3 regions of the Gordonia sp. LMA484 genome follow, and region 3 is predicted to be linked to each of the others. Evidence: predicted binding sites of a transcription regulator. Region 3 holds the regulator's gene; each other region holds the start of a gene.
The links. The regulator LexA, encoded in region 3, represses DNA repair genes until DNA is damaged. The targets are predictions, from matches to a motif close to CGAACANNTGTTCG.

Region 1 (10,463 bases), 1.1 Mb from region 3:
ACCCATCACACCGGCGTTGTTGCACAGCACATCGAGACCGTCGGGGCAGGCCTGCGCGAGCATGTCGGCGGCGACCCGAACGCTGTCGAACCGCTGCAGATCACAGGGGACCTGCACCGCCTCGACGTCATCGTTCCGGAGGTCGGCAGCCGCCGCGTCGGCTCGTTCCGACGGACGATTGAGCAGTATGACGCGTGCACCCAATCGTCCACAGGTACGGGCCATCACAAGTCCGGTGCCGCTCGTACAACCGGTGATGGCGACGGTCTTCCCATCGAGTCTCGGCAGCGTGGCCACGACCTCGTCGAAGAACCGAGGCGCCGGGGCGGGATATGTGCGGGACAGCATGCTCGAGCTCCTGCGTTTGGTGGGATCCAGTGGTGCGTCTCGGAAACACGCAACTAGTGGTGCGTCTCGTCCGGATCGGAGAAACGGGGCTCGCGCTTCTCCATGCCGGCATACACCGCCTCGAGCTGATTCGGCGAACCCATGAGACCCTCTTGGAGCTCGCTCTCGAGCATCAGGGCCGTTGCCGGATCCGAGCTCGTCCACGTCTGGTCGTACAGATGCTTGGCCGCCCGGACGGCATGAGGTGATTTCTGCGCGATCTCATGTGCGAGATCAAGTGCAGTAGTGAGGGGATCGTCGACGACACGGGTGACGAGTCCGAGGTCGTGCGCTTCGGTGCCCGACAGGATGCGCCCGGTGAAGGTCAGTTCCTTCGCGATGTCGGCGGCCACGAGGCGGGGGAGTGTCTGGGTGATCCCCATGTCTGGGACGAGGCCCCATTTGACCTCCATGATCGACAGTCGCGAATCCGCAGTGGCATAACGGATGTCGGCGCCGAGCGCGATCTGTAAGCCGCCACCGAAGCAGTTGCCGGTGATCGCGGCGATGACCGGCACCGGCACTCGGGCCCAATCCACCGACACGCGCTGTGCGTCGTTGGCGAGCTGACCTTCCTCGCGGGTGATCAGCGAGCGGGTCGCGTTGCCCTGTCCCAGGCTCGTGATGTCGAGTCCGGAGCAGAAGCTCTTGCCCGCGCCGTGCAGGACGACGGCTCGGAGCCGAGGATCGGTGGCGAGTGTGCCGGTGACATCCAGGAGAGCATCGAACATGGCGCGGTCGAGGGCGTTGTGCTTCTCGCCGCGATCCAGCGTGACCGTCGCGACACCGGAGTCGTCGAGGTCGACGCGGATTCTGTGTTCGCTCATCAGGTGTATCTCCCTACAGTCGTTGTCGGATCGATCCGGGGCCATTCTAGGAGGCCCAGGGCCTCTACCCGCGGCCGGACAGGATCACCTGTGCCGTCGCGGCGACCGCGCGGTCCGGATCCGCGGTCAGCCTGTCCAGCAGGTCGTCGGCTGCGGGAACGGGTATCTCGGCGAGCGACTGCGTGATCCGAAGCCGTGCCGCAGCATCGCTCGTCGCGTCCACATGGGCCCGCAATGCCGCGACGATGTCCTCGGGCGACTGCGGTGACAGTCCTCCGAGTGCCTCGGATGCCTCGACGTCGCGGTGGCCGTCGACGATCATCGCGATGAGCGTTGGGATTCCCGCTGGGTCTGCAGCGCCGGCGAGCGCGATGGCGGCACGCTCACGCACGTCGCGGTCGGCGTCGTCGAGGCCCCGGCGGAGCAGCGCGATCGCGTTCGGATGATCGATCGCCGCGATGGCCGAGACGGCTCGCCGTCGTACCGCATCCTCGGGTGAGTCGAGGCCCGCGGACAAGCCGTCCAGAGCCGCTCCGCCATCGCGCGCGAGCGCCCATCGCAATGCGCCCGAAACGTTCGGGTCACTTTCCGAGAGAAGAGCTTTGACGAGTTCGGGCATACTGAACCCGGCCCCGTCGGTCGGGGCCAGAATCGCCTGCTGTCGTCGGGCACCCGACTCCGAGTCCAGTGCGCGTGCCTGCGTGACGACATGCACCACATCCGCCCAGTCCGTGGGGCCCGATTGCTGTACGCGTTCCAGTCGAGCCAGCAGGTCCTGCTCGGTGGCGATGCGCTCACGGGTACGTTCCATGAGCTCGCTGACCAGAGCGGCCGGCGAAAACCCTGGTCGAGCCATGGCTTCGCGGACGTCCTGGAGGGAGAGGCCCAGCGTTCGGAGACTCTCCACGTGGAAGAGTCTCCGAACGTCGTCGGCGGAGTACTCGCGGTAACCCCCGGTCGTCCGTCCGGTGGGCGCCACCAACCCCAGCCGGTCGTAGTGACGGAGCATCCGGGGACTGACACCCGAGCGCCGGGCGACCTCACCGATCAGCATCGGCTACCCATCGACACCGACAGAGACCCGTCGGGCGAAATCGACAGCGAGGTCGAACCCGGCGTCGGGGTCGTCCAGTAGCCGGCGAGTGGTCGTGGCATGCACGCGGACGCCGTCGTCCGGATCTTCCATATGAGCGTCGATGACCGCCTGGGCCGACTCACCGAGCGCCATCAGACCGCGGGTGAGACTCAGCTGTACCTCCTCGTCGCCTCGACCCAATTCCCTCGCGAGATCCGCGGCGAGATCGGCCTGACCGTCGGGCTCGACCAGTGCCACCGCGGCGCGCCACGCGGCCCGGGCGACGTCGTCGTCGCTGTCGTGCAGCACGACAGACAACGCCGAGAACGCCTGCCGGTCACCGATCTTGGACAACGTGTGCAGGGCCTGGCTGCGCGCCTGGGGGTTCGCCGACCCGAGTTCGGCCACCAGCCGAGGCACCGTGACCTCGGCGGGGAACCGGCACAGAGCCCACGTGAGCATGTCGCGCACGAAGAAGTCGGGGTCGATCCCGCACCGCTCTACGAGAGCCTCGACGAGGCGCACATCTCCGCTGGTTCCAGCGGTCAGCGCGGCGCGAAGCCGCGTCGAATCGTCGTCGGCGCCCAGTGCGTCGATGAGACGAGTTGTCAGATCGTTCATGGTCATGACGATCACCTCCTTCACCGACCATGAAACAGCCTGTCACGGTGTCAAGGTCAAGCGTCGGAAATCGAACAGCGCGTCGGTCGGAACCCTTGCTCGCCATAGACTGTGACCGTGAGCGAGGCCACCTGGGAACTCAGTGATGCAGATGGGTCGGTTGTCGTCCACACCGGCGTCGCCGGTCGGGCGGCACGAACCGGGCATCGGCTGACCATCGAGGCGCAACGGTGGTCGGCGTCGGTGACCTGGGAGGGCGACACACCCACGGCGATCGCGGCGACCATCCCGGTGGACTCGTTGCAGATCATGTCGGGCAGCGGCGGACTGACCCCCTTGAGCGGGGCAGAAAAGGCGGTGGCGCGCGCCAACGCACTCAAGTCCATGGCGGCCGACAAGTTTCCCGAGGTCACCTACGAGACGTCGGCGATCACCGGCGCGGCCGACTCCTACCATGCGGAAGGCACTCTCACGATCCACGGTCGCCGTCGTCCGCACTCGCTCGACTTCACGGTCGCCGACGCCGAAGACGGTTGGGTCATCACCACGGAGACGACGATCATTCAGACCGATTTCGGCATCAAACCGTATTCCCTGATGATGGGTGCACTGAAAGTTGCCGACGACGTTCAGGTGACAATCGAGGTCAGACGCGCAATGGATGCGTGAACGATCGGGATGATCACCCACGTACTCAACGGAACGGGTCGGCCGGCGAGATCCCGAGTCTCCGCAGCGGTGCGCCCAGCCGCCAGTAGAGCAGCCCGCCCAACCCGCGCGGAAAGAAGGTGGAGGTGGTCGAAAGTTCGGCAACCGCGCCTCGGCCGGTTGCCGAATCCGTCAGCGAGAACTCGACGAACGCTCGTCCCACGTGACGGTCGGCGCCGATCCGCAGCAGGTCCGGCCGTCGCATGTCCACGACCTGCCACTGCTTGCCGACGCGGCGGCGGAGTTGGTCCCAGGAATCCTCGGCGCTGCGGGGCACCGACCGGCGCTGTGCGGTCCGAAACACCGTCTCCCCGGCCCATGGCGGATCGGACGGCAGCGGCTCGGCGGGTGGGACCTCGGCCGTCGCGTTCGACCAGGTGGCCTCGCCGTCTCCGCGATGCACTCGATCAAGGGTGGCCACCAGCGCGTCCCGGTAGGACGTCAATCCGCCGACAGGTGCTGCGATGACCTCGTCGATGTCGTGTTCGCGGCAGATGGCGTCACATTCCAACGACTCGATCAGCGGGCGTGCGATCTTTCCTCGGATCGGCGTGACGAATCGGACCCATCGACTCGCGATGGTCGGGGTGAGGTAGGGGAGCACGATCATGCGCCGACGTGGCAGGCCGGCGATCTCGGCGTAGCCCTGCATCATGTCGCCGTATTCGAGGACGTCGGGGCCGCCGATGTCCCACGTACGGGATTCGGGGACCGGAGCGGTCGCCGCCTCCACCAGGTAGTGCAACGCATCAGCCACCGCGATCGGCTGGATCGAGTTGTGCACCCAGCGCGGAGTGGTCATCACCGGTAGCCGCTCGGTGAGGTGGCGAATCAATTCGAACGACGCCGAACCGGATCCGATCAACGTGCCGGCCTGCAGCGCCACCGTCTCGATTCCCGAGTCGATCAGGATCTGCCCGACCTCCGCGCGTGAGGCCAGATGCTCGGACAAGTCGGTGCCATCCGGATGTAGCCCGCCGAGATAGACGATCCGGGATACGCCTCCCGAACGAGCCGCGGCGATCACGTTCTCGGCGGAGCGACGCTCTTCGGCGGCGAAGTCCGCGTCTGTGCTCGTCGAGTGCACAAGGTGATAGACGACGTCGACGCCGGCGAACGCGTTCGCGAGCGAATCGCGATCGGACAGGTCGCCGGCCACGACCTCGGCGTCGGGATCAGCCGCCCACGGTGCGTCCGCCAGTTTCGCGGGTGTCCGCGCCAGCGCGCGCACCCGATGGCCACGGGCGATCAGGCGCGGCGCGAGTCGGCCGCCGACATAGCCGGTCGCGCCGGTGACCAGACAGCGTCGCGAATCATTCACAGGTCCACCCTACGGATCGCAACCGACGCCGCCGCGCACTTCAACGTCCTCACGGCTGGTGAGGAGCCGACAGTCCGATATCGGCGAGTACTGCCTTGGCACCTTCGTCATTCTTGGCCGCCTCGCGCTTCACGAGGTCGATCGCCCACTGCAGACCTTCGCGGGCCGCGCGTTCCACGTATTCCTCGTGGATACGGGCGTCGATATTGAGCACGAACCCGGCCAGCGTGTCGATCGGCTCATCGGTGGTGCGGTACTTCGATCGGCTCGGGAACTTCATGCCGAGTTCCTCGTCGGCCATGGACATGGTGGCACCTCCGAACATGCGGTTGAACTCGTCTCCCGAACCTCGGAAGGCGTTGACGTCGACGGATTGCCCCGACACGCTGCCGGTATCCGAGAACTGAAGGATCTGAACAGGTTTGCCGCCGACATCCGCCCAACCCGCATGCCCGTCGCCGGGGTAGAGGTTTCGCGGTGTGTTGTGTCCGAACACGTAGTGGCTGTTCCAGATCGAGACCGGCAGTCCGGTCAACCGTGGTGCCCCCATCCACTCACGCCAATACCAGCGCGGTAGATAGATGGGTAACAGACGGGTGAATCCGGCTGCCCGGTAAGCGGATATGCGGTGGTAAAGGTCGTCGAGAGAGCCTGCGTTCGCGGTGTCTTCGTAGTCGATCTGCAGTGGGAAGTCCGTCGAACCGGCGTGTGATCGCAATAATCGTGCTTCGGCTTCGGGGTCGGTGTGCGTGCGGCAGAAGACATAGCCGCCCCATCGTCCGGGGAACCAGCGTCGCATCTCCGCCTGTGCGCGTGGCCAATACGGGTCACGATAGCTGTCACCTTCGGTGACCTTGTGCGTGGCGAAGGTGATGCCTTCGCCCTTGGCACGAGCGAAGTCGAAGTCCCTCTGGTGGTTGGAGACATCAATCCCGAAGAACGTCACCGTTGGCCTCCACAGAGCACTCGTGCACCCGCCGATCGATGGTGAGGACGAACCCGGGAGTGGATCGGCGGGCAGATCCTCTCGTCACGGCCGGAAGTAGACGAAAGCATGTTCTGCTGCTGAGGCGTGTGGTCAGCCTCCCTGCGTACTGAAAGTGCCGTCGCAGCGACATCATTCGGTACAAACAATCCTACGCTCGGACAAGCAGTCGCAGCCGCGATGAGTTTTCGCCTGGTCGTTGGTCTGTCCCGCTGAAGGGCTTCGGCGCCGCATGCCGTCGCCTGCACGAGCCACCCGGAGGAGACCATGACGACCACACCGAACGATCCGGCGGCTGGAATGCGCGGCCGCCCACCCATCGTCGACCGGACCACCTGGCAGAGTGCCCGCGATGATCTGCTGGTCCGCGAGAAGGCTCACACCCGCGCGGGCGACGCGATCGCGGCAGCACGTCGACGACTGCCGATGGTGGAGTTCGACCCGGCCGTCGACGTCGTCGGACCGGACGGTCCGATCCCGTTCCTGGACCTGTTCGGCGATCACGACGAGCTCGTGGTCTACAAGCACATGTGGTACGACGGTGCCCCGCATCAGGGCCAGTGCGAAGGCTGCACCACGACGGCTTGGCATCTGAAGGACTCCGTGTATCTCGATGCGCGCGGAGTCTCGTTCGCGATCCTGACAACCGGACGGTGGGACGAGGTCGCTACCTATGTCGCCTTTCTGGGCTACGCCCAGCCTTGGTATTCGGTGCGCGACGTGGACGACCCGATCGGCGGCGAGATGGGCTATCTGACCTGCTATTTGCGAGACGGCGATCGCGCGTTCCTCACCTACTCCACGACAGGCCGCGGGAACGAGCGCGTCAACGGCTCCCTGGGCCTGCTCGACATGACGCCCTACGGACGCGGCGAAGAGTGGGAGGACACTCCCGACGGCTGGCCCGAGGGTCACAGCCCGTGCTGGTCATGGCGCTCGGACGTGGATGGGAACGCAACCTGGGGGCCGACCAGCCGACCGGTGCCGCAATGGAGTCGACCCGGCGCGACAGCGGTGGATACACTCGGAAGGCCGGGCCACCCTCACTGACGTGTCGGCGCCGATCGACGACGGCGCGTCGACGAGCTCATCGTCTGTCAGTTGTCTCCGTGCTGCCGATGCGCGAGCTCTTCCTGCAGGTGCGTCGCTCGTTCTGCCCGAGCCGCATTGTGGGCGTCGACCTCGTCAGCGGTCCAGACGATCGAATCCGGCCCCGGATAGACAAGTGCGGTGTGGCCGGAGCCTTCCCACCGGACAAGGTAAGGAGGCGACCCATCGGCCGACCTCACCTCGAGGATCAGACCCATCTCCGGTTCCTTGCCGAGCACCGCCTGCTCGACCACGAGCCAGTTTCCCGGTTGCGCATGCATCACGCCTCCTTGTCCGAAATGACTGATGAGACCAGCTTCCCGCACACTCTGCGGCGACATGCCGCAAACAAGCAACAAATGCCGGAACGAGGGGGTATCCGAGCCGGCGCCGGAGTGTCCGAGCGATCGGACGACCGACGTTGGACTACCTTGCGTGCCTCACCACCAGCGTCTGGACCTCACCGATGATCGTGCGCGTGGCCGCGATCGCGGACCGCAACTCCTCGTTCGACGAGCCCAACGAGCCAAGGATCTGTGCCGACCTGCCGGCAAAACCCGGCGGAGCCAGCTCGAGGCGTGCCACAGCCGGTATCAGCCCCTTCTCGTTCGTCACCCATCTCCGGTTGTGTGCATGAAGCACATGCGCGCACAGCATCAGCGCCCTCGTCAGGCACAGGCAGACGTAACCGGTGTCCTCGCGAGTCGTTGCCTTCGCAGCGATCGCCACCAGGAAATCCGCCTCCCACAGCAGGTGGCACATGGCGTCCCGCAGGGCTCGCGGATACCGCTGCATCTCGCGATGCAACTCGGTCAGGACTCCTGACGGATCGACGAGAACGACGGCGAGCGCGAGCTCACCCGCGTAGGCAACGTCGAGGAAGCCGAGTGGGTGGCCGACCTGCATGTGAAAGGCGAAGTCGCCGTTCTGCGCTCGTGTCCACTGCTCGCGAATCCGGCAGACATTCCGGAGCAGCCAGTCGACCGGAACCTCGTCCACGCGGAGCCAGCCACCGCCGTCGACCCACGGCCCCCCACCCTCCGGGACCCACGATCTCGGCATCGGGTCCCGACCATCGTTTGCCGACAGCTCGTAGGGCGGTGAGGTCGAGCGAGGCGTCGTAGTAGATGCCGAGATCGACGTCAGAAGACGGGAGAGCGTCGCCGCGAGCGCGACTTCCACCAAGGGTGACGCCGACGACCCCGTCGACGGCGATGATGTCCTCGACCATCTGTCGGACAACCGCATCGGACAACATGGGCAACCTCGCCGGGTCGGAGTTCACGTAGCGCACAACCTACCGTCCACTTGGACCAGGCTCCACGGATTTTGTTCCGCACTAGGCGGTCAGCGAGATCGGGTGCTGCAGTCAGCCGCCAGCAATTGGATCTGAAATCGATCGTGAAAGCCTCTTGCACATCCCCTCCGGATGCCATAGACTCGAACGTACGTTCGACCGCGAGCCGATCAGGGGGAGGTGTAGCTCATGGATTCCGACCGACCGACATCCGACGATTCACACTCCGACGATTCCCACTCCGAGGTGGTGGCGCTGTACCGCGAACTGCACGACGTCCTGGATCGGATCGCGCAGGTCGACACCACGCCGGCCTCGGATGTGGAGGTCGTGGAGGTGGCCGACGCGCACGAGCGTGCCGTTCGTCGGATGAGTGGCTTGGGCCATCACCGCTTGATGGATGTCTCCGATCGAGGCGCCTTCACCAAGTTCGGGTATCGAAACCTGACCGATTTCCTCGGCGACCGCCTCAAGATCAGCGAGCCGCGCGTGCGACAGCGACACACCGCTGCCCTGGCGCCGAGATTTTCGATGCAGGGCGAGAAGATGCCTCCCACCTGCCCGAACACCGCCCAGGCGCTGATCGACGGCGCGATCAGTGTTGATCACGTCGACATCATCCTCAAGACGTTGCACCGGATTCCGGCCGCGCTGCCGGTCGCGGTCAGCGCCGCCGCCGAAGCCGAAATGGCCGACATGGCAACCAAATACTCCACCGATGCACTCATCGAGATCGGCAAACGCATCCTCGGCCACGTCGACCCCGACGGCACCCTTACCGACGACCGCGACCGCGCCCGGCAACGTCGACTCGGTGTGGGCAAACAAGACATGCAGGACATGAGCAAACTTGCCGGCCTGCTGGACCCGAAGACCCGAGCCATGCTCGACGTGGTCTTGGCCAGCTGGGCGGCTCCCGGCATGAACAATCCCGCCGACGACACCCCACTGGTCGGCCGCACCGACGACGTCGTCGATGCCGAACAACTGCGCCAAGCCGTCGAACGCGACCACCGCTCCCAGCCGCAACGCAACCACGACGCACTGGCCGCGCTGCTGCGCCACGCCCTTGACGGCGGCATCCTGGGGAACAGCCACCGCGGACTGCCGCCGCACCTGATCATCAAGATCACCGAATCCGAACTACGCGAACGCGCCGGCGTCGCCACCACCACCAGCGGCGCACGCCTGCCGATCAGCACCCTGATCGAACTGGCCGCCCACTCCCAGATGCACCTGGCCGTGTTCGCCGACCACACCGGCGAACCGCTCTACCTCGGCACCGCCAAACGCCTGGCCAACCAAGCCCAACGATTCATGCTCTTCGCCCACGGCGGCGGCTGCTCCTGCCCAGGCTGCACCCGCGCCTTCGACACCGTGGAAATCCATCACGCCGAACGCGACTACGCCGACGGCGGCACCACCGACATCAACACCCTCACCCCCGCGTGCGGACCCCACAACCGCATGGTCGGCACCAAACCCGGCCAATACACCACAGACATCATCAAAGACGGCCCCAACACCGGCCGCGCCCAATGGACACTGAACACCGACGGCACCACACCACCAAACCCACCACGCATCAACGAACTACCCTTCATCGGCGAACTCTTCGAACGACGCCTCCGAGAACACACACCCGACCGAAACCACCCGGGCACCCCACTGCAGACGATCATCGACGAGATCAACCAGACCCGACCCCAGACAGACCAACCTGCACGCACGCCCACTCACCGCACGGCCGAACAGACACTGGCCGGCGCCCTTCTCGACCAACTCCTCCAACGCGACCCCATCAGCAACGCCGTCGCACACGGATGGACGATCACCGACTTCGGCCCCGAAGGATACGACCTATCCGACCTCGAACTCGCCGGATGACCGGTGGAACCGAGCAGGTCAGCAAGACGTGACGTGGTCCTCCCGCGCCGTCAGATCCCCCGATCGGGCGCACTCATGTCGCCTGTGCCGGGCGTCCCGTCGGCAAGCGCGTAGCGCAGTAACACGACACCTCGGGGCGAGGTGACGGCCGGCTCGACGAGAGTGAGATTGGTGGGGACGCTGCCGCCGTCGAACACCTTCTTACCCGTGCCCAGAACTATTGGGTGCACCCACAGGTCGAGAGTGTCGAAGAGCCTCTCGCGCAG
Region 2 (10,463 bases), 2.3 Mb from region 3:
TAATCCACACCGGCGTCGAGCTGAGGTAGCTCCCACCAGCCCCGTTGCGGATCGAACCACTGAACCCAGCGCTGTCCGCTGAGATCGACCGGGTCAGACCACCAGTCGACGTACGCCGACCTCCACAGCGCCTCCGCTATCGGCTGCAAAGCCGCGATGACCAACGGGTCGGCGCACAGCACATCGTCATCGTCGGGCGGCTGCCAATACCACGCCCAGTCGGTGACGTCGGCCATCGCCGCACGGATCGCCGACGGCGACAACCGCGCAACAGAGTCGATATCGATGTGGGCCAGATAGTCGACGACCGCCTGCGGTCGTCCCTTCGGCTCGACGAACCTGGAGGACTTCGGATGTCCTACCTGGAGAAGAAATCTCGAAAGCTCTCCATCCTCGATCTGATTGATCAGTTCGACACACAGACGTCGCCCACGGGGCGAGCCCATCAGGTCGGCGGCACGCTTTCTGATCACAATTCGAGGCTACGGAGTGCGTCAACCGCTTTCTGACATCAGGTGCTCCACCACAAAATCCCCTGGATTCACCGCCCGAGTCATCTTCCAATAGTCGATGATCCGCCACGGCGTGACGGCGACGACGCGGCCGTCGTCGTTGCGGTACCAGTTGCTCATCGCCGGGTGGGTCCACACCATGCGGGCGTGTGCCTCGTCGACGGCCTTGTTGTACTCGGCGGTGACGTCCTGGCGCACCTCGAGTGCACCCAGCCGCTCCCGCGTCATCATCGCGATGGCGTCGGCGATGTAGCGGACCTGGCATTCGAGGATGCTGATGAAACTCCCGCCGTGCCCGAGTGCGGTGTTGGGTCCGGTCAGCACAAAGAGATTCGGGAAGTCGGGAGCGGTGATCCCGAGGTAGGCGTAGGCGTCGTGCTCGCCCCACACCTCGACGGTCGAGCGCCCGCTGCGGCCGCGCACATCCATCGGGTAGAGGAACCGGTCGCTGTGGAAACCCGTTGCGAAGACGACGATGTCGAAGTCACGCTCACGACCGTCATCGTCGACGAGTCCGGTGGCGGTGACCTCGCGCACGGCATGGGGCACGAGGTCGACGTTCGGCCTGCGCAGCATCGTGTACCACCCGTTGTCGAGCAGCATCCGTTTGCCGAAGGGTGGATAGTCGGGCGTGGACAGGGCGATCAGATCATCCCGATCGCCGAGTTGCTCCTGCAGATACCGCAGATAGAAGCGGCGATGCCCGTGATTGGCGGCGTTGATCGACGCGGTCTCCTCCGGCCAGTCCGGATCGACCTGCAGTGTGGGATGAACCTTGTCGTTGAAGATCCACGACAGCCGCGCCCGATACCATTCGCGGTAGCCGGGAATCTGCTCCATCAGCCAGTGCACGTCGTCGCCGACGGGTGCGAAATAGTCGTCGTTGGGCGCAATCCACTGTGGCGACCGCTGAAAGATGGTCAGCTCCTTCACCTTGTCGACGATGGCGGGTCCGATCTGCATGGCGCTGGCACCCGATCCGACGATCGCGACCCGTTTGCCCTCCAGAGCGCCGGGCTCGTCGAGGGCCGCCGGCCACTGGGCGGAGTGGAAGATCGGACCGTCAAAGGTGTCCATACCCGGTAGCTGCGGCACCTTCGGGCGGTTGAGCAGGCCGACGGCGCTGATCAGCAGCCGCGCCTGCAACGTCTGGACGACGCCGTCTCGGTCGCGCGCGCGGACCGTCCAGAGTTGTTCGGCCGCATCGTAAGCCGCAGATTGCACCTCTGTGCCGAACTGGACGCGGTCACGGATGTGGTGCCGATCGGCGTAGGCGGCGAGATAGTCCTGCACTTCGTCGCGCTTACCGAAATGGGTGGACCAGTGATGGTCGAACGACGAGATGGAGTACAGGTAGCTCGGGGTATCGACGCCGGCGCCCGGATACCGGTTCTCCCACCATGATCCGCCGACCTCGTCGTTCTTCTCGAGGATGACGTGGCGGACACCGGCCGCCGCCAGTTGCACCGACATCAGCATGCCGCCGACGCCCGCCCCGATCACGATGGCACTGAGGTGGTCGACGTCGGCGTCCGGCGGCGTGGAGGGCTGATCGCCCATCTCTTGATCACCAGCGATGATCTCGGCCATCATCGGGCTGAACTCGTGCGGGACGGTCTCGCCGGAGGTGAAGTCCAGCAGTTCGGCAATCAGGTCCTCGTCGGGAAGCCGACGCCGCGGGCAGCCGTCGGCATGCCAGGCGATCACCGCATCCACCACCGCGCCGGCGATCTCCTCCTGGATCTCCGGCGCCAATCCACCGGTGCGGTTGTCGTCCATGCCCCGCGACCTCGTCGGCCGGTAGCGCTCCGACAACCATCGGCGGTCCCCCGTGAGCTCGACCAGCACCGCGATCAGGGTGGGCATGTTGCCGGCACGGACAGCGCGCTGCAACCGCGGCACGTCCACGGGCGCGGCGGCGCGTGCAGTGATGGAAGACGACATGCACAATGCTAACCACGGTTAGTTACGCGTCGTCAAGGCCGTCACTGCTGGTCACCACCGACGCTTGACACATTGGACAGCCCGTGCAAGTGTGATCGACATCATGCTAACCGCAGTTAGTCATTTGGTTGGTTTACCCAGCGAACAAGGAGTGGTGATGGAACTCAGCGAGGCAATGCGGTCGACCGGGACGTGCCGTTACTTCAGCGACAAGCACGTCAGCGACGAGGTGCTGCGTCAGGCCTTCGACAACGCCCGATTCGGCCCGCAGGGCGGCAACCGCCAGCCGGTGCGCTGGGTGGTGGTGCGCGATGCCGAGACCAAGAAGCGGCTCGCCGAGCTGTATCTGCCCTACTGGGAGGCCTACTACGCCGCCATCGTCGACGGGTCCAAGGCGGTGGGTGCCGTCCCCAAGACCATCGAGAGCGCCAACGATTTCGCCCATCACCTCGCGGACGTGCCGGTGATGGTCGTGGTCTGCGCGGAGATGGAAGGCCTGCATCCGACGGACAACGAGCTGGGCCGGCTCAGCGTCGTCGGCGGCGCGTCGATCTATCCGACCGTCCAGAACCTGACCCTTGCCCTGCGTGAACAGGGCGTCGCGTCGGCGCTGACCACCCTGCTCTGCGCCGAGGAACCCGCCGTCAAGGAGCTGCTGCACATTCCCGACGGGTTCATCACCGCCGCCCACGTGGCGGTCGGCTATCCGCGGGATGGATTCCCCCACAAGCTCACTCGTTCACCCGTGGAGGAGATCGCGTACCTGGACACGTTCGACACCCCGATGTTCGCATGAGCGCCCCGACGAGTGTGCCGCCCCGCGGCCTCACCCCCGCACAGTCGTCGATGCTGGGGCGGGCAACCATCGGCGATCAACTGCGCCGGCTCGCCCGAACGCAAACGGCCAAACCGGCGATCGTGTCGTATGGCGCCGACGGCACCCGCAACGCGACGACCTACGGCGAACTGAACCAGCTCGCCAATCGTTTCGCCCACGTCTTGGAAGAACTGGGCGTCGGGCGCGGCGACGGCGTCGCGGTGATGGGCCGCAACCGGGTCGAGAACGTGATCGCCTACTACGGCGCACTGAAGATCGGTGCGTTCTACTCGGGGATCAGCCCGCTGTTCGGCGAACGTGAGATCGCCCAGCAGATCGAGCATCTCGCGCCGTCGGTGCTGGTGGTGGCGGCCGAGAACGCGGCGGTGGCCGGTCCGATCGCCACCCGGGCCGGTGCACGGGTCGTCGTGATCGGAGAGTCCCCCGACGCGGCGTGGAGTTCCTTCGACACCGTGGTGAGCGAAGCATCGGCCGACGAGCCCGTCGCCGACGTCGACGAGCACGACCTCGCGATGATCGTCTACACCAGCGGCACCGAGTCGGCGCCCAAGGGTGTCGAGATCGCGCACCGCAATTACCTCATCTCCACCGCCCCGGCCTACACGTGGGGCCTGCGGTGTCTGCCCGACGATGTGTGGCTCTATGTGATGCCCTTCCACACCATCGCCGGCATCGGGTCGCTCACCTCGCTGACCCTGCTCGGCGCCACGCTGGTGCTACCGGCCTCCGTCGATCCGGGTGAATCGCTGCGGGTGATCCGCGACGAGCAGATCTCGGTGCTCGCGCAGACCCCGACGTTCTACATCGCGCTGGCCAATCACCCCGACTTCGGCCCGAAGACAGTCGGTTCCGTGCGTCGCTGCCTCACCTACGGCGGCCAGGTGTCACCGTTCGCGATCGACGCGTGGGCCGATGCCACGCCGTCGTCGGTGTGGGGTACCTACTGGGGTCAGTCCGAACTCACCCAGCTCGGCTCGGTCGGCTGGTTCACGCGGCTCGAGGACGTGCCCGACCATGATCCGACCTGGATCGGAAAACCCGTCGGACATCTGGAGATCCGCGTCGTCGACGCCAACGGTGACGATGCCGCCGAGGGCGAACTGCTGTGCCGGACACCGTCGGTGATGCTCGGCTACCACAAGGATCCCGAGCGGACCGCCGCAGTTCTGGCCGACGGCTGGGTCCACACCGGCGACATCGTCCGCATCGACGACGACGGCAATCTGTTCTTCCGGGATCGCCGCAAGGACATGATCAAGACCGGCGGTTACAACGTGTCGTCGCAGGAGGTGGAACGCACCCTGCAGAGCCACCCGGACGTGCTACGTGCGGCCGTCGTCGGTTTGCCCGACGACTACTGGTCGGAGGCGGTGACCGCGTTCGTCGTCCTGCAGGACAGTGCGACGGCGACGGCGGATGACCTGCGCGCCTTCTGCCGAGACGACCTGGCCTCGTACAAGATCCCGAAGGCTATCCACCTGGTGACCGAGCTGCCCACCGACCCGCAGGGCAAACTACTCAAGCGGGAGCTCCGGAGACGCTACGGGAAGGGCTGATGGGGATGGACGACGCGGCGCCGGCCGAAACCGATGCGCGTGCCGAGGGGCGTGGGGTCCGGCGCGCGGTGCGCCGCGACGAGATCGTGGCCACCGCCGCAGCGTATTTCGCCGAGCACGGATACAACAACGCCGGGATGCGCGATATCGCCCAGGCCGTCGGGATCAAGGGTGCGAGCCTCTACAACCACTTCCATTCCAAGGAGGAGATCCTCTACGCCATCGCGTTGCAGATGACCAAGGACCCACAGGAACATCTGCTGGTTCTGGATGAGGAGGGCACACCGGCCCAGCGGCTGACCCGACTGGTCGAGATCCATGTCCGGCATCTGGCCCAACACCGGGTGGAGCACCTGGTGTCGTTGCGGGAACTGTCGGCGCTGCTGCCGGAGCATCGGGCGGTGGTGACCGACTACCGCAAGTACTACCAGCGTCGGGTGCGCGACGTGATCGCCGCCGGCGCGCGGGCCGGACAGTTCCAGGCGCGCGATGCGGGACAGTCGGCGATTGCGTTGCTGGACTTGATGAACGGGATCAGCTGGTGGTTGCACGACGACCAGGACGTCGATCAGCTGGTTGCGGATTATGTGGATTTCGGGGTGAATGGGGTGCTGCGCTACGCGGGCCACGACGGGTGACCCGCGCAGCGCAACCGCACCTCACGCGACCCAGTTCGCGGAACTGACGGTTGTGGCCGCACTCTTGTCCACATTGCCGGCGGCATGAGCCAACACGATCACACTCGTGAAGCTGTCGTCGTGGTCGGTACTGGTGAACGAGAATCGTGTGAATGCGCTGGCCACACCATCGCCGCCGCTGATTCCGAAGCCACCGGACTCGAATCCTGCACGTCTGGGTACGCCGAGGAAGAAGGTCTTGATCTCTGTGTTCGGAGGCAGGCCCGCGACCTTCACCGTCATGTCCACGCCGGTCTGAGTTCGTACGGGAGTCACCCCGATCGAGGGTGAACTTACCAGTTTGACTGCACGCCAATGTGTTCCGGTGAACACTCCCCCGGTTTGTGGCGCCAGCCCCACGGTCCCGTCGGCCGTCCGGCCATCGAGAAACACATTGGGCGACGGAATCGAACCCAGACACTTGAACGCGACGGCGTCACCGCCGACGGATCGCACCTCCCACCGGGTGCCGGTGAACTCTCGATACTGCTGAGGCGCCAGACCCACCGTGCCGGCGGCCGTGACTCCGTCGAGCAACCTCGGACCCGACAGCGCTCCAAGACAAATCAGACGTAGGCCGCCGTCCTGCAGGTCGACTGCGACCCATCGGGCGCCGGTGAACGGGGCTTCGGTGTTCGGCGACAACCCGACAGTCGCATTGGCAGTTCGTCCGTCGAGAAACCGTGATGTCCCGGGTCCTGTGCCCAGGCATTCGAGCGAGAACGCGTTACCAGTTGTGATGGACATTGTTCCAACCTTTCTATCAATCGACAGGGTGGAATCAGTGTCAGCGATGCCGCAATCGCGTTCACGCGTAGGGAACTACGCGTGTGCACCTCCAAACAGAGTCGGAAGTGGCCGAGTAGCTGCCCGCGGCACCATTCGCCTCGCGCGGAGTATTCGCCCAAACGAATGACACCACCGCCTCTGACCTGGGCGTACCCTGATCCCAACTTCATGAGCAAGGTAGAGGTGAGCGTCATGGCCGATGAACGCGACCACGATCACGATGACTACTACGGCGAGCTGATTCCGCCCGCCCCGCCGATCCGCCGTTGGGAGGATCCCGGAGACGACGACGAGGTGCTGCGTTATCGATCCCCCGAGACCTTCCTCGACAAGGTGTTCCGAAGAGACCAGTAGTGCCGTCAAAGCCTGTCGCCGCGATCTACACCAAACACGTCAGCGACCTCCTGGCGGGCGAGTACGACCGTCGTAAGGTGCTTGAGTCACGCGGCGATTCGATCATCAAGACGAGCGCCGCACTGATTGCGCTGATCGCCGCCATCACCGTCTACGTTCTCGGCAAGGACTACGTTGTCACGAACCACTGGCAGTCGAAGTGGGTTCTGGTCGCTTCCCTGGCATGCTTCGTCGTCTCGTCCTTCATCGCCATCTTCATCCAGAACTGGTCACTCAAGCTCACGGTCACCGGCGAGAAGACCCTGAACGGGATGACCGAGGACCTGTGGGACCTGGACGAGGAGACGGCCGAGAGGATGGTCCTGCGACGGCTCGTCCTGTCCACGATCAGTCTGCGTCAGGGCAACAAGTCGAAGGCGACTGCCGCGCAATACGCCGTCATCCTGCAAGTTGTCGCCGTCGGATTGTTCGCTACCGCATTCGTGTTCGAGTTGCTGGGGTGAGGAACCCGTGACCCTTCCCGAGATCGACATCGCGCGCATCCGCCGGTGGTGCCGCGACCGGGTGCCCGAGGAGCTCTGGGATCAGGTACGCATCGAATGTGACGTCGCCGAGCGTCACGCGACGATTGTGGAGACGCGCCCTCCGTGGGACGGCTCGGACGCACCCTGGACCCGGGCCCCGATCGCTCGCTTGCACTACACGACGTCGACGGGCCGGTGGACGCTGTACTGGCGTGACCGAAACCTGAAGTTCCACAGGTACACCGACCTGCCGCCCACCGACAATGTGCAAGCCCTCCTCGATCACGTCGCCGACAGCGGAGATCCGATCTTCTTCGGCTGAGCGTTCAGAAATTCTTGCCAGAAGGATCCGCCAAACCTCTTGCGCATCCCTTCCCTGTCCCTTAAACTCGAACGTACGTTCGACCGCGAGCCGATCAGGGGGAGGTGTAGCTCATGGATTCCGACCGACCGACATCCGACGATTCCCACTCCGACGATTCCCACTCCGAGGTGGTGGCGCTGTACCGCGAACTGCACGACGTCCTGGATCGGATCGCGCAGGTCGACACCACGCCGGCCTCGGATGTGGAGGTCGTGGAGGTGGCCGACGCGCACGAGCGTGCCGTTCGTCGGATGAGTGGCTTGGGCCATCACCGCTTGATGGATGTCTCCGATCGAGGCGCCTTCACCAAATTCGGGTATCGAAACCTGACCGATTTCCTCGGCGACCGCCTCAAGATCAGCGAGCCGCGCGTGCGACAGCGACACACCGCCGCCCTGGCGCCGAGATTTTCGATGCAGGGCGAGAAGATGCCTCCCACCTGCCCGAACACCGCCCAGGCGCTGATCGACGGCGCGATCAGTGTTGATCACGTCGACATCATCCTCAAGACGTTGCACCGGATTCCGGCCGCGCTGCCGGTCGCGGTCAGCGCCGCCGCCGAAGCCGAAATGGCCGACATGGCAACCAAATACTCCACCGATGCACTCATCGAGATCGGCAAACGCATCCTCGGCCACGTCGACCCCGACGGCACCCTTACCGACGACCGCGACCGCGCCCGGCAACGTCGACTCGGTGTGGGCAAACAAGACATGCAGGACATGAGCACACTTGCCGGCCTGCTGGACCCGAAGACCCGAGCCATGCTCGACGTGGTCTTGGCCAGCTGGGCGGCTCCCGGCATGAACAATCCCGCCGACGACACCCCACTGGTCGGCAGCACAGACGACGTCGTCGATGCCGAACAACTGCGCCAAGCCGTCGAACGCGACCACCGCTCCCAGCCGCAACGCAACCACGACGCACTGGCCGCGCTGCTGCGCCACGCCCTTGATGGCGGCATCCTGGGGAACAGCCACCGCGGACTGCCGCCGCACCTGATCATCAAGATCACCGAATCCGAACTACGCGAACGCGCCGGCGTCGCCACCACCACCAGCGGCGCACGCCTGCCGATCAGCACCCTGATCGAACTGGCCGCCCACTCCCAGATGCACCTGGCCGTGTTCGCCGACCACACCGGCGAACCGCTCTACCTCGGCACCGCCAAACGCCTGGCCAACCAAGCCCAACGATTCATGCTCTTCGCCCACGGCGGCGGCTGCTCCTGCCCAGGCTGCACCCGCGCCTTCGACACCGTGGAAATCCATCACGCCGAACGCGACTACGCCGACGGCGGCACCACCGACATCAACACCCTCACCCCCGCGTGCGGACCCCACAACCGCATGGTCGGCACCAAACCCGGCCAATACACCACCGACATCATCAAAGACGGCCCCAACACCGGCCGCGCCCAATGGACACTGAACACCGACGGCACCACACCACCAAACCCACCACGCATCAACGAACTACCCTTCATCGGCGAACTCTTCGAACGACGCCTCCGAGAACACACACCCGACCGAAACCACCCGGGCACCCCACTGCAGACGATCATCGACGAGATCAACCAGACCCGACCCCAGACAGACCAACCTGCACGCACCCCCACTCACCGCACACCCGGGGAGATCATCGCGAACGAACTGCTCCGCCGACTCATCGAACGCGATCGCGGCAACCATGCCGTCGCGAACGGATGGACCATTTGCCAATCCGGGCCCGAGGGTTATGACCTCGCGCGATGAATCGTCGGTTCACATCCGTCGCTCGATCAGCGCGGGTCACCGACCGCCGTAATCGAATCGCGCCGCATCCAACTGCTTCACCAACGCCGGCTCCAACACCTTTGCCGCGGTCGCGGTCAGATGCGAGTCGTCGCGGTAGAAGAGGATCTTGTTGCGCGCCGGGAGACACAGATTGCCGTCGCACAGCAGGTTGTTGACGCCGATCGTGAGGATGTCGCGACTGCGGCCCTGCGCCTGCTGTTCGAGGATCGGCTCGATCCGGGTGAACCCGTCGAGCGGGAAATCGCATTTGTGCCAATTGTCCAACGCCCCCGACATACAGTCGGCCACTTGGAAACCCGGGTATGGGGTGTCGGCGATGTAGACGATCTTCGCCTTCGTGGCACGCAGCGTGGTGAGCGTGTCATTCCACGCCGTCTCCGCCTGAGCCTCGTTCGGCACATAGGTCGACAGCGACGACACGAAGATCATCCGCGGCGCCACCGCCGTGATCTGCTGCAACGCATCCGCCCGCCACTGCGCACAATCAGGCTTCGCATACGGGTCGGGCACCCGACCTCGCGGCTTCAGATCCTGCGCCGGACACGCCGCCTTGGTGAACTGATGGATCCGCCAACCATGCGTGGCACCAATGGTGCGGATCGCCTCTGACCACTGATCGGCGTGACTGTCGCCGAACAGCACCACCGGAATCCCGCCCACCGGACCGAACGTGCAGTCCACGTCCGGCGACAGATCACCCACCGGGATCAGACACTCATGCGGCGACGGTCGGTCGTCGTAGGCCTGAAAAGGGTTCGGCACCACGGCACCCGACGGGTCCTTGTTGTCCACTCCGAACACCGACTGATAGGTCAGCGCGGCGTTCGCGACTGTGTCGCGGCTGGCGATCTGCACCACGATCACACCCGTCGCCATCGTCGCGACCAGCCCGACCACCACCCCGGTGACGCCCACCGAGATCGAGGCCGACGCGTTTCGTCGGAGCTCACGGTGCGCGATGATCGGCTCCTCGAAGAACATCGTCGACGCGGTGGCGATGCCGAGCGCCACCAGCGAGACAGCGAGAAGCGCGGGCCACGAATGGTTACCGGTCGCGGTTTCGAACAGCACGATCGCCGGCCAGTGCCAGAGATACCAGGCGTAGGAGA
Region 3 (10,463 bases):
GAGAAATGGCCGGGAGCTTGCGAATGCAGCCGGCCTCGGCGTCGAACACAGAGAGGTCTTCGGTGGAGCGCACACAGGTACTGAACGGAACGCCGGTTGTCGGTGGAAAGGCCTACGGCCCGGTGGTCTGGCCCGGGGAACGTCCCGTATTCGACGTCAGCGGCGGGGGTGTGATCGCCGACGAGGAACGCGAGGTCGAGACGAAACGCTTCACCGATGCCGCTGCGGCAGTCGCGGGTCGACTTCGCGAACGGTCGTCACACGCATCCGGCGCTGCCGCCGAGGTGCTGTCGGCGACGGCGGGCCTGGCCGAGGACCGCGGCTGGGTCGGAGCGGCGTCGGCCTTGATCGCCAAGGGCTCGGCCGCTCCGGCGGCCGCGGTTGCGGCGACCGAACAATTTGCCGCCATGTTCACGAAGCTGGGCGGCCTGATGGCCGAACGTGTCACCGATCTCAACGATGTACGCGATCGGGTCGTCGCCGAGCTGCTCGGTGTACCAGAGCCCGGTGTGCCGGAGCCGTCGGTGCCCTCGATTCTGATGGCCGATGATCTCGCGCCCGCCGACACGGCCGGCCTGGACCCGGCCATGATCACCGCGCTGGTCACCCGATTGGGGGGACCGACGAGCCACACGGCGATCATCGCGCGACAGCTGGGAATTCCGTGCGTGGTGGCGGTGTCGGACCTCGCGACGGTCGAGGCGGGCACCATCGTGCTCGTCGACGGAACCGCGGGCACGATCGAGGTCGAACCGGACGCCGCCGACGCCACGGAGCGCGTCGAGGAGAGTCGTCGGGCGGCGGAGCTGGTCGCCGACTGGTCCGGGCCTGGGCAAACCGCCGACGGACGCCGGATCTCGGTGTTGGCCAACGTCGCGGACGGAGCGTCGGCGCGGACCGCCACCGCCTATCCGGTGGAAGGTGTCGGGTTGTTCCGCACCGAACTCGCCTTCCTTGATCGCGCGGACGCGCCGACGGTAGAGGAACAGACAAGCCTCTACCGCGAGGTGCTGGATGCTTTCGACGGACAGAAGGTGGTCATCCGCACGCTCGACGCCGGCTCCGACAAACCGCTCAAGTTCGTCACCCAACTGGACGAGGCCAACCCCGCGCTGGGCGTGCGGGGCAATCGGATTGCCCAGGAACATCCCGAGATCCGCACCGCTCAGCTCGATGCGATCGCCGCTGCGGCGAATGGCCGCGAATCGACCGCCTGGGTGATGGCGCCGATGATCGCGTCGGCGGCCGAGGCCGCGGAGTTCGCCGCCGAGGTGCGTGCGCGCGGACTGATCGCCGGTGTGATGGTGGAGGTGCCCGCGGCCGCGATTCTTGCCGAATCCATACTGGCCGAAGTCGATTTCGTGTCGATCGGGACAAATGACCTCACCCAGTACACGATGGCGGCGGATCGGATGTCGGCCGAACTCGCCGGCCTGACCGACCCCTGGCAGCCTGCGGTGCTGTCGTTGATCGCAACCGTGGCGCGCGCGGGTTCCGAAGTGGGCAAGTCGGTGGGCGTGTGTGGCGAGGCCGCAGCAGACCCGGTGCTGGCGTGCGTGCTGGTCGGGATGGGTGTCACGTCGCTGTCGTCGGCTCCAGCCGCGGCGGCCGCGGTGGGAGCCCGACTCGGAGCGGTCAGCATGGACCAGTGCCAGGTTGCGGCCCAGGCGGCATTACGCACGTCCGACCCGGCCGCTGCGCGTGCGGCGGCGACGGCGGCGTTGGACGCCTAGCGTCATCAGGTCGGGCTTCCATGGAGGCCCGACCGGCCGGCTCGTGGCGGCCCGGTACCGGGCCCCGGGCCGGGCCCACCGTTCACACCCGGCGCATCACCGTGACGACCTTACCCAGGATGGCGGCGTTGTCGCCGGGGATCGGTTCGAACATCGCGTTGTGTGGCATCAGCCAGACGTGACCGTCCTTGCGCTTGAACGTCTTGACGGTTGCCTCGCCGTCGATCATCGCCGCGACGATGTCACCGTTCTCGGCCACGTTCTGCTGTCGCACCACGACCCAATCGCCGTCGCAGATCGCTGCATCGATCATCGATTCGCCGACCACGCGCAGCAGGAAGAGCGACCCGTCGCCGACGAGCTCACGGGGGAGCGGGAAGACGTCCTCGACGGCCTCCTCGGCGAGGATCGGTCCGCCCGCGGCGATGCGTCCGAGTACGGGTACGAAGGTGGGAGTCGGCAGTTCTGAGCCACCGGCCGGTGCGGCCGTGCCGCCCGGCGGCGTGTGCTGCTCGCCGTCCTGGATGTTGACGGCGCGAGGCCGATTGTGATCGCGTTTGAGCAGGCCCTTGCGCTCCAAAGTCCGTAGCTGATGTGCGACGGACGAGGTGGAGGTCAGTCCGACCGCCTCGCCGATCTCGCGGATGCTGGGCGGATATCCACGTTCACGCACCGACGTGCGGATGTACTCCAGCACACCCCGCTGGCGGGCGGTGAGGTTCGCCTCGGCGACCTCGGGATCAACCGTCGTCGCGCCCCCGGTCTCGTCGGTCCCACGGGTGGCGTCACGCCGTCCGCCGGCTTTGTCACTCATCGGTGTCCTCCCTCTCGGCGTCCGTCATGTGGGGGCGCCTGCCCGGTTCCTTTCGGAAACCTGCTGGATGTTGCCTTGCTACAGCGCCGACAGTATCCGAACATCCCGACATGTTCAAACATTTGTTCGACGCGTGTCGAGACATTGTCGGTCTGCCGTGATACTAATCGAACATACGTTCCGTCGAACACGTGATCGACAGTCCGGTCGATCGGGAGCCGAGGAGGACACGATGAGCACTGGGACCCTCACGCGCAGCACACGCACCCCGGACGGGGCGGTGTCCAGGTCTGAACGAACGGAGCCCGTGCGCGCCGAGCGTGTGCGCATCGAGCGCGAGCGCACCGACTCGGCACGCACCGACTCGGCAAGCACCGAGCCGACGCGAAGCGGGCGCACGCGTACCGGCGAGCAGGAGCGGGTCCGTCTCGGCGCGGGCACACGGCCGCGGCGCCAGGCGCATCACGAACCCGTCCGCCCGGCCGACCGACGGCCGGCTCGCCCGGCCGTCGGACAGTTACCTCGGGCTGCGGGGACCCGGTGCGCTGTGTCGACGGCCGAATCACGCCTGCACGCACGCCGGAGGGCCACGGCACTGGCGGTACTCGTGGGCTGTGGGCTCGCGGTTCTGGTGTGGGTGGTCACAATCGTGGGCTCCAACTATGCGGCGTCCGTGCAGCCGTCGCCAGTCGGCACCGAGATCGTCCATGTCCGACAGGGCGACTCGCTGAGCACGATCGCCGATCGGATCGCGCCCGATGTGCCCAGGCAGGCGGTCATCGACCAGATCGTCGAGCGCAACGACCTGTCCGGGTCGGGTCTCCGGGTCGGGCAGGCACTGGTCGCACCCGCATACGGCTGAGCGCAGGCGGTACTCTCATGTCACAGGTTCCAGCCGGAAACCGGCACGGCGTAGCGGGCATCCGGTGCGCCGGAGTGTCCCGAGACGTGCGTGAGGACGACATGCGCTGCCCGTTTTGCAAGAACGAAGACACCAAGGTCATCGACTCGCGTGTCGCCGACGAGGGGCAGGCGATCCGAAGGCGTCGTTCGTGTGCGGAGTGCGGTCGGCGGTTCTCGACGGTGGAGAGCGCCGTGCTGTCGGTGGTGAAACGCAACGGCGTGACCGAGCCGTTCAGTCGCGAGAAGGTGATGCGCGGAGTGCGTCGCGCCTGTCAAGGGCGTGACGTCGCCGAGGATGCCCTGGCTCAGCTCGCACAGCAGGTGGAGGACGCTGTCCGGGCATCCGGCTCGGCCGAGATACCCAGCAATGAGGTGGGCCTGGCCATCCTTCGTCCGCTTCGCGACCTCGACGAGGTCGCCTATCTGCGGTTCGCGTCGGTTTACCGGTCATTTGACTCGTTGGAGGATTTCCAGCGTGAGATCGATGACCTGCAAGGCAATCTCACGCATCGTAAACCGGTGGATGCCGCGGGGTCTGCGCTCACCGATTGACCGGACCGGTGTCGACGCCGATGGTCAGGTGAAGGCGTCGAGTGCACGTATGGCGCGCTTCTCCGAGATCGGGTATGCGGTTCCGAGTCGCTGCGCGAACAGGCCCACCCGCAGTTCCTCGATCAGCCAGTGGGCGAATTCGTCCAGTGCAGCGCGTCGTCCCTCGGGAAGCCGCGCGCCGCGTTGATTCCAGTGGCTCACGACGCGATCGACCGTGGCGATGCCGTCATGGTCCCGATGAGCAGACGCGGGTAGATCGGTCAGTCGACGAGTTGCCGCCTCGAGGTATCTGGGGACGTGGGTCAGGTGGTCGCGAGGGGTTGCGGCGATGAATCCGTCGAAGACCAGGTTCTCGAGTTGTTCGGCGACGTCATCGGCGGCGACCGACCCGCTCAGCCGATCGAGCTGGGCACGCAACGGGGCGACGTGACGCAGAACGTCGATGGCCAGTGTGAAATATTCTGGGGCGGCACCGATGACGTCGCTTCGCAGCCCGGTGCACAGTTGCTCGAACTGTTCCGGAGTTCGGATTCTGGTGAGATCTCGGTCCGCGGCGAGGTCGCGGACCGCGCGCCGGGTGCAGTCGGCCACCAGATCGTCCGGCTTGCGATACGGGCTCTGGCTCAGGGTGAGTCGTCCCGCGGCGTCGAGAGTCCCGGTGATCTTGCGGGAAAGACGCGGCATCGCTGCATCGAGCAAAACGATGACGGCGTCGTGATGACGCTGGTCGCGCTGGGCCGCGGTCGGGCTCTCGACGCCGGTCACGCCGACGGCGTGCCCGTTGTCGTCGCGCACCACGTCCAATCCTGGATATCGCGTGATGGATTGACCGGCAACCACTTTCGTCTCGCTGTCCGCGAGGTTGCCGATCCCTTCGGCGCTCCATGTGGTGACGGCCGTCCGTGGCGCCGGGGTGTCGTCCCGATCGGCGAACTGTTTCTTCAGGTCGGCGAGCGACTTACCACCGGCGATCGTGGCGCCGGTCCGGTCGACGACGGCGAAGTTCATGGTGAGGTGGGCAGGTATGCGCTCGGGCGCGAAATCCCCGGGCGACACGGTCATCGAGGTGATCGATGTGAGCTCGCGGGCCAGCCCGGCGATGAGCGGCTCGGCGCGCGGTGTGAGTCGTGAGAGCGCCAGATCCGCGAAACGCTGGGCGGGCGCCATCGATTTGCGCTGCGCTTTCGGCAGTGATTTCACGAGTTCGGTGGCGAGTTCGCTGCGCAGGCCCGGCACCGACCAGTCGAAGCCCGCTGCCCGGACATGGTCGAGCAACGGTAGCGGGATCACCACGGTGACACCGTCATCGGGCGCGCCGGGCTCGAATCGGTATCGGAGTTCCAGGCGCGTCTCGCCCTGCTGCCAGGCTCCGGGGAAGTCGGTGTCGGCGACCGCGACGTCGACCGCCACATCTTCTGGACGCAGGTCGAGGAGGTCGGGGTGTTCGCGTCTCGTCTGCTTCCACCAGGTGTCGAAGTGTCGCGCCGACACCACATCGGGACCGACCCGCGCATCGTAGAACTCGAACAACTGCTGTTCGCTGATCACCACATCCCGGCGACGGGCGCGGTGCTCGACGTCGGCTGCGGCGTCGAGCAGTTCCCGATTGCGCTGAAAGAAGGCATGATCGGTGCGCCATTCGCCTTCCACGAGGGCGTGGCGGATGAACATCTCCCGTGAGGTCGCCGGGTCGATGCGTCCGAAAGGTACCCGGCGCTGCGCGACGAGGGTGACGCCGTAGAGCGTGACGCGTTCGTAGGCCATCGCGGAGCCGCGTTTGGACGACCAGTGCGGCTCACTGTACGACCGTCGGGCGAGGTCGCCGGCGAGTTTCTCCACCCAAAGGGGATCGATCCCGGCGACAGTGTGCGCGAAGAGTCGCGATGTCTCGACGAGTTCGGCGGCCATGATGAACGGTGGCGGCTTCCGGGACAGCGACGATCCCGGGAAGATCGCCAGGGTGGTGTTCCGTGCGCCGAGATAGTCCCGTGAATCCCCTTGGCGCGCCGCGATGTTGCCGAGCAGGCCGGAGAGGATCGCCCGGTGGATGGCGTCGCCGTCGCGGCTGGTGGTGGCGGTGGTCCAGTCCAGGTCGGACACGATCCGGGACAGCTGCCGGTGCAGTTCCTGCCATTCGCGGATCCGCAGGAAATGCAGGAACTCGCGTTCGCAGAGCCGGCGGAACTGATTGCCCGACAGTTCGCGGCGCCGGTCAGCGAGATAGTTCCAGAGCTCCAGATAGGCGAGGAACTCTGAGCCGGGGACCGCGAAGCGGCGGTGTGCTGCGTCGGCCGCCTCACGGTGCTCGCCGGGGCGCTCCCGAACATCGGGGATCGACAGCGCGGCGGCGATCACCAGCATGTGGTCGAGGCAGCCGTCCTCGTGTGCGGCGATCAGCATCCGCGCGAGGCGCGGATCGACGGGGATACGGGCCATCTGCCGGCCGACCGGTGTCAGGACCGGTTCGTGGTCGTCTCGCGTGGTCTCGCGGATCGCGCCGAGTTCGGCGAGGACTGCCATACCGTCGCGGATCGCACGCGCGTCGGGTGGTTGCACAAACGGGAACTCGGACACGTCGCCGAGGCGGAGCGCGGCCATCTGGAGGATGACCGCCGCCAGATTGGTCCGCACGATCTCCGGATCGGTGAACGCCGGACGATTGTCGAAGTCGTCCTGATCGTAGAGACGGATACAGATGCCCGGTGCGACGCGGCCGCAGCGGCCGGCACGCTGACGAGCGCTCGCCTGCGACACCGGCTCGATCGGCAGGCGGTTCACCTTGGACCGCGTCGAGTAGCGCGAGATCCGTGCCGTACCGGTGTCGATGACGTAGCGGATCCCGGGCACGGTCAGGGACGTCTCGGCGACGTTGGTCGCCAACACGATGCGCCGGCCGGACGACGGCGCGAACACCCGTTGCTGATCGGCGATGGACAGCCGGGCGAACAGGGGAACGATCTCCGCGCCGGCCGAGACGCGATGGCGCAATGCGTCCGCGGTCTCGCGGATGTCCCGCTCGGTGGGGAGGAAGACCAGGATGTCCCCGCGGTGTGCCGACCAGAGTTCTCCGACCGCGGAATCGATGGCCTGCGCCTGATCGAGATCACGGTGGTCCGAATCGGGGTCGCGGGCGTCTCCGAATGGGCGATATCGAACCTCGACCGGGTATGCGCGACCGGAGACCTCGAGGATCGGTACCTCGTCGGCGTCGTCGACCGAGGCCGCGAAATGGCGGGCGAACCGGTCCGGTTCGATCGTCGCCGATGTGATGATGACCTTGAGGTCGGGGCGCCGAGGCAGCAGGCGTTTCAGATAGCCCAGGATGAAGTCGATGTTGAGGCTGCGTTCGTGTGCCTCGTCGATGATCAACGTGTCGTAGGCACGGAGCAGCGGGTCGGTGCCGATCTCGCGCAGCAGGATGCCGTCGGTCATCACCTTGACCAGCGTGTCCGCACCCGAGCGGTCGGTGAACCGCACCGAGAACCCGATCGCGTCGCCGATCTCGGTGGCGGTCTCGTCGGCGATCCGGCGGGCGACCGAACTCGCGGCGATCCTGCGCGGCTGGGTATGGCCGATGGCGCCGTGAATTCCGCGGCCGAGTTCCAGGCAGATCTTGGGTAGCTGGGTCGTCTTGCCCGACCCGGTCTCGCCGGCGATCACCACCACCTGGTGCTCGCTGATCGCGGCGGCGATCTCGTCCCGCGCCGCCGACACCGGCAGGTCCGGCGGATACTCGATGACCGGTACCGCGGCGCGTCGGCGGTGCACCCGGGCCTGCGCCGCCGCCACGTCCGCAGCCAGCCGGTCCCACGTCGACCGTTTCGGTGATCGCCCGAGTTTGTCGAGCCGGCGACGCAGACGATGGGCGTCGACGATGGTCAGGTCGTCGAGTACGTCGGCCAATTCGCGGCGTTCGTCGGTGGTCGGTGCGGACATGATGTGTCCAGAGTATTGGGTCCTCGTCGGTGACCCGCCGCACATCCGGGTCGGCGGCCCGGCACCTGGGTCCGGCGGTGCCGCGCACACCCGGCATGATTGGGGAATGGCAGGTTCACTGTGGCACGGCTTCGCCGATATGGGGTCGGTCTCCACGAATGGTCCGTTCGTGGTGACCCGAGGACAAGGGACACGGATCTACGACGCGCAGGGGCGTGAGTATCTCGACGCGACCGCGGGCCTGTGGTTCACCAACATCGGCCACGGCCGCACCGAGGTTGCGCAGGCTGTCGCCGACCAACTGGGGAAGCTGGCCCATTACTCGGGCTTCGGTGATTTCACCGCCGACGTCACCATGGAGCTGGCCGAACGCCTCGCCGCGATCGCGCCGGTACCGGACAGCAAGATCTTCTTCACCTCGGGCGGCAGCGATTCGGTGGACACCGCGGCCAAGCTCGCGCGCCGTTACTGGCACGAGATGGGCAAGCCGGACAAGAACATCATCGTCGGTCGGACCAAGGCCTATCACGGCATGCATGTCGCCGGGACCGCACTGGCGGGCATCCCGGTGAATCGTGAGGGCTACGGCGAACTCATGCCGGACGCCGAGTCGGTGGAATGGGACAACGCCAAGAGTCTGCTCGGATTGATCGAGCGTGTCGGGGCCGATCGGATCGCGGCATTCTTCTGTGAACCGATCATCGGGGCCGGCGGTATCTATCTTCCGCCCGAGGGCTATCTGGCCGAGGTCCGCCAGATCTGCCGCGACCACGACGTCCTGTTCGTCGCGGACGAGGTCGTCACCGGCTTCGGCCGCATCGGGGGGCAATCGTGGTTCGCCTCCACCCGATTCGACCTCGCACCGGACATGATGACCACCGCGAAGGGGCTGACGTCCGGCTATGTTCCGATGGGAGCGGTCTTCATCGCACCGCGGATCGCCGAGCCGTTCTTCGCCGGCGGTGTCTGGTGGCGGCACGGCTACACCTATGGCGGACACGCCGGTGCTGCCGCGGCGGCCATGGCCAATCTCGACATCATCGAGGCGGAAGGTCTGCTGGGTGCGGCGAGTCGCCTGGAAACCGATCTGGCCCAGGCACTTTCTCCGCTTGCCGAGCTCGACTCGGTCGCCGAGGTCCGGACGGGGCTCGGCGCGGTCAGTGCAGTCCAGCTGGCCGACCCTGCGCAGGCACTGCCGATGATCGGCAAGCTCAGAGAGCACGGCGTGAGCGGACGGGCGGCCGGGCAGGGTGCGCTGCAGATCTCGCCCGCGTTCGTGATGACCACCGACGAGGTCTGCGAGCTCGCCGACCGCATGCGTGCCGCGCTGAGCTGATACCGGCCGGCGGGAGAAGACCTATCGCGCCCCGGCCGGGATCGTCGGCCGGGGCGCGATAGGTCGTCAGGTCGTGGCTCGGGTGTCAGACCGCGCTGAGCACCTCGGTGGTGGCGATCGCCTGGGCGACGCCGGCGACGATCGAGGCGACCTTGAGTGCCTCGAAGATCGCTTCCCGGTCGACGCCCGCCTCACGCAGGGTGTTCTCGTGTGCGCCGACGCAATGCTCGCAGCCGTTGATCGATGACACGGCGAACGACCACAACTCGAACAAGGCCTTGTCCACGCCGGGATTACCGATGATGTTCATCCGCAGACCCGGACGCAGGTCATCGTACTTACCGCCGAGGAAACCGCGGCCACGGTAGAAGACGTTGTTCATACCCATGATCGACGCGGCGCCGAGCGCGGCGTTGTAGGCCTCGGCCGACAGGGTGTCGGCGGCCTCGTCGGCGATCTCCGAGAGCACCTTGGCATTTCGGGTGGCCGCCGCTGTCGACAGCAGGGTGCCCCAGAGCTGCTCCTCGGTGAGAGCGGTGGTCCGGGTCATCGAGCCGAGGTTCAGCTTGAGGTCCTTGGCGTACTCCGGGAGGGCTTCCTTCAGGTTGTCGATGCTCATTCGAATTCCTCTCAGACGCTCGCGGTCAGCAGTTCACCGGCGTCGATCGTCGGGTCGCCCTTTTTCCAGTTGCAGGCGCACAACTCGTCGGACTGCAGAGCGTCGAGGACGCGAAGGACCTCGTCGACGTTGCGACCCACCGAGCCGGCGGTCACCGAGACGAACTGGATCTCATTGTTCGGGTCCACGATGAAGGTCGCCCGATCGGCGACCCCGTCGGCATTGAGAACCCCTGCGGCGGAAGCGAGTTCACGCTTCAGGTCGCTCAGCATGGGGAACGGGAGGGTTTTGAGGTCCTCGTGCTGAGCGCGCCACTGGAAGTGGACGAATTCGTTGTCGACCGAGGCGCCGAGGACCTGTGCGTCACGATCGGCGAACTCGTCGTTGAGCTTGCCGAACGCCGCGATCTCCGTCGGGCAGACGAAGGTGAAGTCCTTCGGCCAGAAGAAGATGATCCGCCATTTGCCCGGGTTGTCCTCGCTGGTGACGGTGGTGAAGTAGTCGTCGGGCTGCTGGGCGTCGACCTTGGACAGGTCTCCGCCGATGACAGCGGTGAGGTTGTATGCGGGG

Region 1: the regulator LexA is predicted to act here: its motif matches at 8,455-8,468, upstream of AC4AMJ_RS07545 (HNH endonuclease signature motif containing protein).
Region 2: the regulator LexA is predicted to act here: its motif matches at 7,585-7,598, upstream of AC4AMJ_RS02435 (HNH endonuclease signature motif containing protein).

The regions. Positions count from the first base shown of each region.
Region 1 is NZ_CM176700.1:1,763,531-1,773,993, forward strand. It holds gene AC4AMJ_RS07490 (SDR family NAD(P)-dependent oxidoreductase) at 1-348, opposite strand, end outside; gene AC4AMJ_RS07495 (crotonase/enoyl-CoA hydratase family protein) at 402-1,214, opposite strand; gene AC4AMJ_RS07500 (MerR family transcriptional regulator) at 1,279-2,268, opposite strand; gene AC4AMJ_RS07505 (HEAT repeat domain-containing protein) at 2,272-2,916, opposite strand; gene AC4AMJ_RS07510 (YceI family protein) at 3,028-3,579, shown strand; gene AC4AMJ_RS07515 (NAD(P)H-binding protein) at 3,605-4,939, opposite strand; gene AC4AMJ_RS07520 (glycoside hydrolase family 25 protein) at 4,989-5,885, opposite strand; gene AC4AMJ_RS07525 (DUF899 family protein) at 6,192-6,974, shown strand; gene AC4AMJ_RS07530 (DUF1918 domain-containing protein) at 7,022-7,294, opposite strand; gene AC4AMJ_RS07535 (DNA polymerase subunit beta) at 7,440-8,075, opposite strand; partial or broken gene AC4AMJ_RS07540 (nucleotidyltransferase domain-containing protein) at 8,131-8,271, opposite strand; gene AC4AMJ_RS07545 (HNH endonuclease signature motif containing protein) at 8,500-10,197, shown strand; gene AC4AMJ_RS07550 (dihydrofolate reductase family protein) at 10,248-10,463, opposite strand, start outside.
Region 2 is NZ_CM176700.1:537,781-548,243, reverse strand. It holds gene AC4AMJ_RS02480 (hypothetical protein) at 1-473, opposite strand, end outside; gene AC4AMJ_RS02475 (flavin-containing monooxygenase) at 495-2,456, opposite strand; gene AC4AMJ_RS02470 (nitroreductase family protein) at 2,614-3,252, shown strand; gene AC4AMJ_RS02465 (class I adenylate-forming enzyme family protein) at 3,249-4,850, shown strand; gene AC4AMJ_RS02460 (TetR/AcrR family transcriptional regulator) at 4,850-5,488, shown strand; gene AC4AMJ_RS02455 (hypothetical protein) at 5,510-6,274, opposite strand; gene AC4AMJ_RS02450 (hypothetical protein) at 6,509-6,670, shown strand; gene AC4AMJ_RS02445 (hypothetical protein) at 6,670-7,173, shown strand; gene AC4AMJ_RS02440 (DUF3024 domain-containing protein) at 7,181-7,516, shown strand; gene AC4AMJ_RS02435 (HNH endonuclease signature motif containing protein) at 7,630-9,312, shown strand; gene AC4AMJ_RS02430 (acyltransferase family protein) at 9,349-10,463, opposite strand, start outside.
Region 3 is NZ_CM176700.1:2,822,344-2,832,806, reverse strand. It holds gene ptsP (phosphoenolpyruvate--protein phosphotransferase) at 24-1,733, shown strand; gene lexA (transcriptional repressor LexA) at 1,816-2,547, opposite strand; gene AC4AMJ_RS12425 (LysM peptidoglycan-binding domain-containing protein) at 2,780-3,409, shown strand; gene nrdR (transcriptional regulator NrdR) at 3,511-4,002, shown strand; gene hrpA (ATP-dependent RNA helicase HrpA) at 4,027-7,938, opposite strand; gene AC4AMJ_RS12410 (aminotransferase family protein) at 8,045-9,274, shown strand; gene AC4AMJ_RS12405 (alkyl hydroperoxide reductase) at 9,360-9,893, opposite strand; gene AC4AMJ_RS12400 (peroxiredoxin) at 9,905-10,463, opposite strand, start outside.